2 regions of the Pseudoalteromonas sp. KG3 genome follow, and region 2 is predicted to be linked to the other one. Evidence: riboswitches for the same ligand, from Rfam matches in the RefSeq annotation. Region 2 holds a riboswitch; the other holds the start of a gene.
What was found. Region 2 has a riboswitch for lysine ahead of dapA (4-hydroxy-tetrahydrodipicolinate synthase). Riboswitches for the same ligand answer to the same signal wherever they lie in the genome.
Positions count from the first base shown of each region.

Region 1: linked by a shared signal. The riboswitch ahead of lysC (lysine-sensitive aspartokinase 3) and the one ahead of dapA (4-hydroxy-tetrahydrodipicolinate synthase) in region 2 are both predicted to bind lysine.

Region 1 is NZ_CP098523.1:264,551-267,967, reverse strand. It holds gene NDQ71_RS01430 (4'-phosphopantetheinyl transferase superfamily protein) at 69-815, shown strand; partial or broken gene lysC (lysine-sensitive aspartokinase 3) at 792-2,191, opposite strand; lysine riboswitch at 2,269-2,440, opposite strand; gene nhaD (sodium:proton antiporter NhaD) at 2,556-3,417, opposite strand, start outside.
Region 2 is NZ_CP098523.1:2,286,051-2,289,467, forward strand. It holds gene NDQ71_RS10775 (YdiU family protein) at 1-245, opposite strand, end outside; gene NDQ71_RS10780 (DNA-3-methyladenine glycosylase I) at 254-955, opposite strand; lysine riboswitch at 1,173-1,367, shown strand; gene dapA (4-hydroxy-tetrahydrodipicolinate synthase) at 1,499-2,383, shown strand; gene NDQ71_RS10790 (2,3,4,5-tetrahydropyridine-2,6-dicarboxylate N-succinyltransferase) at 2,399-3,139, shown strand; gene NDQ71_RS10795 (PLP-dependent decarboxylase) at 3,139-3,417, shown strand, end outside.

The sequences.
Region 1 (3,417 bases), 1.9 Mb from region 2:
ATTAACCAGAGCGCAACCGCACAAAATATAAACATATTTGTTCTTTTATCACCTTAATTGTGGATTTTATGCCAGGCTTATTTTTTCAACAGCGATTAGTTATCAACCAGTACCGCGAACACTTACTCAATACAAATACTGTATTGTTATTTGATGCCCAGCAGTTAAATGTTGATGAATTTGATTTACACGCACTTTTAAGCCCTTTTGAGCTGGCGGTAATTACACGGCGCAAAAGTATCAAAGCCAAGCAAGAATATTTAGCTACTCGGCTATTACTTAAGTATTTGGTAAAGCAAAGTTCAGCGCAGTTTAGCCATTTAACCGCAAATCAGATCAGTTCTGAATTTGACGAGCAAAGCAGCAAGTTACTCATTCACATAACCGGCAGCGAAACGGTGTTTAGCAGTTGTTTGTCACACTCGAATGGCTTTGTCGGTGCGGCGCTGAACATAGAGCAGGCTGAGTTTGGTTTTGATATTGAAAAAATAAGTGTACAACGCCCGTTTGTAAAACTCGCTAAGCATTTTTATCATCAAGATGAAGTAAATTTAATTACGCAAAGCCAACAGCAAAGCGCTGAGCGTTTTTTTAGAATTTGGACTTTAAAAGAAGCGCTGGCGAAAGCCACTTCTCGACCCATTGCAAAACTATTAAGCCCCAATGTATTTACTGAGCTGACGCAAGCAAATTTAGCAGCGCTGAGCTGCCAATATAATGAATTTGATATTAGTGTAGTAAGTGACAAGAGCACTGACTGGCAGTGCTCTGTGGTGAATTCTATTTCGCAGTTACGCGGCGTGTTGGGCTTCTAACAAACGGCTGTGAATAGCTTGTACTACTAAGTCCGATTCACTTTGTTCTACCAAAAAGCACAAGTTGTGCTTGCGCCGTGGCAAATTAGACGGATATTAAAATCACTTAATACCTGCATTAAATTAACTTGCTGCTGACGCAACTGAATTTCAGAACCAATCAGCGCCACTAAGGTTAAATTGTTTTCAACCGATACATGGCAAAACTCTGCAAGTTTGTCTAAACACTCTTGATCAAGCTCAGGACGCGACGCATTAGGTGCATTATCTAACGTAATTGCCACACTGATCTCAGAGGTCGTCACTAAATCAACGGAGATATTAAACTCACTTAAAATTGCAAACACGCGGGCTAAAAAGCCACTCGCCAATAGCATTTCTGGGCTTTTAAGCGTTAATAAAATTTGGTTTTTACGTTGCGTTACCGCACGAATACCTGGTACTTGTGATTTTTCACGTTCGATCCAAGTGCCACCACGCTCTGGTTCACGGCTTGAGCCAACAAAAACACTGATGTGGCTGCGGCTGGCCGGTAAAATAGTCGCCGGGTGTAAAACTTTAGCGCCAAAGGTCGCCATTTCTGCCGCTTCATCAAAACTTAAACGAGCAATCGGCGTGGCTTTTACACATAAACGCGGATCAGTACTAAAAATACCCACAACGTCAGTCCAAATATGTACACTCTTAGCGTTTACTGCTTCTGCAAGTAATGCCGCACTGTAATCTGAGCCACCTCGCCCTAAGGTGGTGGTTTGTCCATGCGCGTCACTGCCAATAAAGCCTTGCGTTACTACTACATGTTCTTTTAAAAGTGGCATCAAGTGCTCTTTTGCCGCTGCTGCTGTGGCTGCCACATCTGGTGTTGCTTTAGAAAACTGGCTATCCGTTTTAAGCACTTGGCGTACATCAAAACGTACCGCATCTAAACCATTTAAACGCAGTACTTGGGTAAATAAATACGACGATAAGCGCTCACCAAAGCTTAGTAGCTCATCATGTTGCTGCTTTGTTTTTAATGGCTCGCTCGCCAAGGCTTTAAATGCTTTAATTGTTTCTTCAAAGCCATGGGCTAAATCAGCATCAAGTGAAAGCTCATTTAAAATGGCGTCTTGAATAGCTATTACGCCGGCAATATTTTCAACGCGCTCATCACTTGAAATCTCTTTTTTACACAAGGTAACTAGGTGGTTGGTAACACCTGCACTGGCACTAACCGCCACTACCCGTACATTGTTATCGGCTACAATAATTTCACTGCAACGGCTCATAGCTTCAAAATTAGCGACGCTGGTGCCACCAAATTTTGCTACAACTATCTCTGATTTTTGATTTTTCGCTGACTGTTGCACGTTATTAGCAGCTAATTGGGTATTCATGTCGTCTCCTTTTGTGGCGTTCATACCACGATAAAACAAGAAGAACTTGGCAAGGGGGTGCTCGATAAGAAAAGTCCACTGCCAGAAGCTCTCCACCTAATTGGTGACAGTTTTGAGGATTCAGCCCCATAAACCGAAAAACCACTGTGACGCGCAGTTGTTTTTCTCGGCGAATATTTCCCTCCTTAATGGTCGTTGGCAGTCGTCGCCTCACATTAAGTACCTAAATACCGCACCTCTTCTGAATGTTAGATTAATTGCATTCTATAATTACCAATTAAAATAACAAAGCCCACATAAAGTGGGCTTTGAAAGTTATCGTTTAGACGTCTAGCTGTCAAGTTGTTTTAAATAATAAAGACTATTAAATAAAACTACCTGCTAAATACGACCCAATATAACCGATTGTATACGCTATTAATAAATACACCGACATACGTAAATAGCTCATAAAGGTAAGCGCTTTAACTTTACTCATGGCAATAATGCCTGCCGCCGAGCCGATGATTAGCATTGAACCACCTACCCCAGTTGCATAAGTAAACGATAGCCATTGCTGGGGGCTCATCACGATTTCAGCTTTAAGCAGAGCGGCCGTCAGTGGTACGTTATCAACCGCGGCTGACAAAATACCCATTAAGTAGTTAGCATATTGCGCTGGCATTAGTTCATAAAGATGCGTGAACTTACTTAGCATGCCTACTTCTTTTAAAGCCCCTACAAGTAATAATACGCCAACGAAGAACAATAAAGTGTCGTATTCGATTTCACGAATATAATCGATAATTTTTTTATTCACGTCTTTTTTGCGCATTAAAAATTGCGCCACTAAAAACATTAATGACAACCCAAATAAGAAAGTTAACAACGGCGGCACATGATAAAGCACACTGAGTGTTAGCGTAGCGAAAATAGTTGATAAGAAAATAACTGCAATTGTAATATCGGTTTTTTCAATGCGGCGCTCTTCTTGTTTAGTAAACTCAACAGCACCATTTAAGCCAAACGACAACATGATCGCCAGCAGTGCTACACTTGCCAGTGCAGGCACAACTAACAATAACAAGTTAGCAATACTGACTTTTCCATCAAGGAAAATCATTAATGTCGTCACATCACCGGTGATCAAAGACACACCACCGGAGTTAACGCTAAAAATAATTAATGTGGCGTATTTAATTAGCTTTTTCGGATCGAGTTTTAACGACATCACCACCGCAAGCGAA
Region 2 (3,417 bases):
TCACCCAAACGCGGTGAAAAATGACCAAACTGATGCCCTGAATAACCCAGTGCAACAGGCGCTACGTTACTGCTATTTAGGTTACCTGCAAAAACCTGTGCACGTTCAGCGCTGGCAACATCAATATTAAGCTGCTGAGCTAATACATCGTTCCACAGCAATAACTTGGGTGCTGCAACGGCACTAGGAAAATCGGGCACTGCAAAATCATCAGCAATCTGGGTATAGCGAGCAACTAGTTTCATGGTATTCCTTAAGCTGGGGTTGTTTGTATACCTACGCGATTATCACCTACGCTGTATGCGATAATTAAGCTTAGCGCTTGTAAGCTTAAGCCGCTTTGCTGCTGTAATTCATTAAAAAATGCTTGTGCCGCAGTCAACGACTTTTTAGTTTGCAAACCGCCGTCAATTATTTTGTGAGCACGCAAATAATTTTCAACATCGCGCGATAGCAAAAAGGTATCTTTGCCAAGTGCGCGCAATGCATAAGGCCCTGTGTTACCCCCTAAACGCGCACCGTGTTTTTTTAAATATGCCCATAAACCAATTATGTCGCCTGTTGGCCAATTAGCAATAAACTGGCTAAAACTGCCATGCTCTGCGGCAATATCATGGATCATGTAAGTATTATGAGGAATAGTTTGTACTTTTTTAAAATTACGGACAATTCGCTCATCCGTGGCTTTTTGCTCAAGCATATCAGGCGGCATCATAAGTAACTTTTCAACACTAAAGTCCCAAAATACCTCGCGAAAACCAGCCCACTTATTGTTGATCACTGACCAATAAAAACCACTTTGAAAAATCTTGCGGGTAAACTCTTCAAGCCATGCATCATCAGATAAGCACTTCAGTTGTTCAGTCGCAAGAGGTGCGTGTAACAATTGCTCAAGCATAGCAGTACCGCCTTTACGCTGTGCCGCTCGTTGATAAATATCCTGAAACTTTTCCATTACTTAATACCCTTTTACCACTATGCACACTAGTGTACGAAAAAAGCTATTAATACGTAACCATTGAAGTGTAAAGATCAACATAAACACGGCGACTAACTAAAGATTTATTTCCAGAGTTCGGATTACAGTCTTGACACCTAGATGGCTAAAATGCTTTAATCACCGCCATTACCCCTATTTAAGGTGTCAGTTTTACTTTTTAAAACTGGCGCTGTGGGCTAGAAGAGGTGCGTTATTCAGGTAACGTATGTGAGGAGCACAACACTCCAGTGATCATACGTGAGGGGAATTAACGCCGAGAAGTAACACTTTTTGTGAAGGGTTATTTCGGGCGACTGGGTTGAATCCCAGCGACTGTCACCAATAACAGCTTGGCTGTTAAAATATTTGGTGGAGAGCTTCTGGTCTTAGCATAATAAGGCCATTGCGCCCTATTGTATTAAGCCCATTCGCTCTTCGAATTATTAGTTCGAACGATGTTAATGCGGCTCTTATCATAATGCTCATTAACTCCTCGAATCACTTATAAGTTCGTGAGAGATGATCAACAACTTCAATTTAAACGACTACCCATTGTGGACAGCCCTTGTCACGCCTTTTACTGACGCAGGCGAAGTCGACTATAGCGTGCTTGAGCAATTAGTTACGCAGCAACAGACAGCTAACAATGGCATTTTACTGCTTGGCAGTACAGGGGAAGGCTTAGCTCTTACCCTCAAAGAGCAGCAAGCGATTGTTGAGCACGTCTGCCAGTTAGCACCGACTGTGCCCTTGATGGTTGCCGTTGGCGGCATGAACCTCAAACAGCAAGTTGCATGGGTTGAATACTGTAACCAATTACCAATTCACGGTTATTTACTGGGCTCTCCTCTCTATGCTAAACCAGGCGTAGTTGGCCAAACCCACTGGTTTGAAAGTCTACTCAATGCCAGCAAGCATCCATGTATGCTTTACAACGTACCGGGGCGCAGTGCGATTGCTATCCCACCTGCAGTAATTAGCAATTTAAAAGATCACAAAAACTTATGGGCGCTTAAAGAAGCCAGTGGCGATATTGCGAAATTTGAAGGCTTTAGAAATGCCGCACCAGAGCTGGCGATTTTTAGTGGTGATGATGCGTTGATGCCTTACTTTGCCCAAGCCGGCGCGAAAGGCTTAGTATCTGTCGCGGCCAATGCATGGCCTTCACAAACCCACGAGTTTGTAAAACGTAGCCTCAGTGGTCAACACCCCAATTTATTTGCTGACTGGTCGCAAGCAATTCAAAGCTTGTTTGCTGTCGCAAACCCTATCCCCGTTAAAGTACTCATGCATTTACAAGGGCGTATTAATAGCCCGTATTTGCGTCCGCCTTTAACGCATCTTGAGTTAACGCAAACAGATTGTATTAACAACGCAAACAACACCATTTTATCTTGGCATTAAACACAGGTTTTTATAATGAGCTGGTTAGAACTATTAAATAATTTAGAATCGGGCGCAGTACGCGCAGCAACACAAGACGAAAGCGGCCAATGGCATGCGAATGTTGAAGTTAAACAAGGTATTTTAGAAGCGTTTAAAAACGGTACTAATACTGAATTCCCTGGTGGTTTTGTTGATAAGCATAACTTAGCGCCACAAGGCTTTGCAGCTGATGCAGGTGTACGTATGGTGCCAGGTGGCTCAAGTGTACGACGTGGTGCTCACGTTGCTAAAGGTACGATTATCATGCCACCAGCCTATGTAAACATTGGCGCCTACATTGACGAAGGCACTATGGTTGATAGCCACGCATTGGTAGGCTCTTGTGCACAAGTAGGTAAAAACGTGCATTTAAGTGCTGCGGTACAACTAGGCGGCGTACTTGAGCCAATTGGCGCAAGTCCTGTGGTAGTCGAAGACGATGCATTCATCGGTGCAGGCTGTGTAATTGTTGAAGGCGTAGTGGTTAAAAAAGGTGCAGTACTTGCCCCTGGCGTGCGTTTATCTGCAACCATTCCTGTCTACGACTGTGTCAATGAGCGCCAACTAGATAGAGGCGAGCCAATTCCAGAATATGCGATTGTTATTCCTGGTTCTCGTCCAGCATCAAATGCATGGGCTCGTGAACAAGGTTTAAGTATGTCATGCGCACTAATCGTAAAATACCGTGATGAACAAAGTGATGCGTCATTACTTCTTGAAGAGGTTTTACGTTAATGACCTTTTTGAGCACGCCAGTTAAAAACGCCATTGCTGAGCTATCAACTAAACTTGATACGCCATTTTTTGTTTACGACCTAGATACTCTAAACGCACACTTAGCACGTTTAGTAGCGCAAACAGAGGTAAAACTGTGGTATGCGGTAAAAGCCAATCCGCTTTCTAAAGTGATTCAAAGCTTAGATAACGCAGGTTTTAACTTTGACGTAGCAAGCAAAGGTGAACTTGAGCAAGTACTTGCACAAGGCATTAACAGCGAGCGCGTGCTCAACACG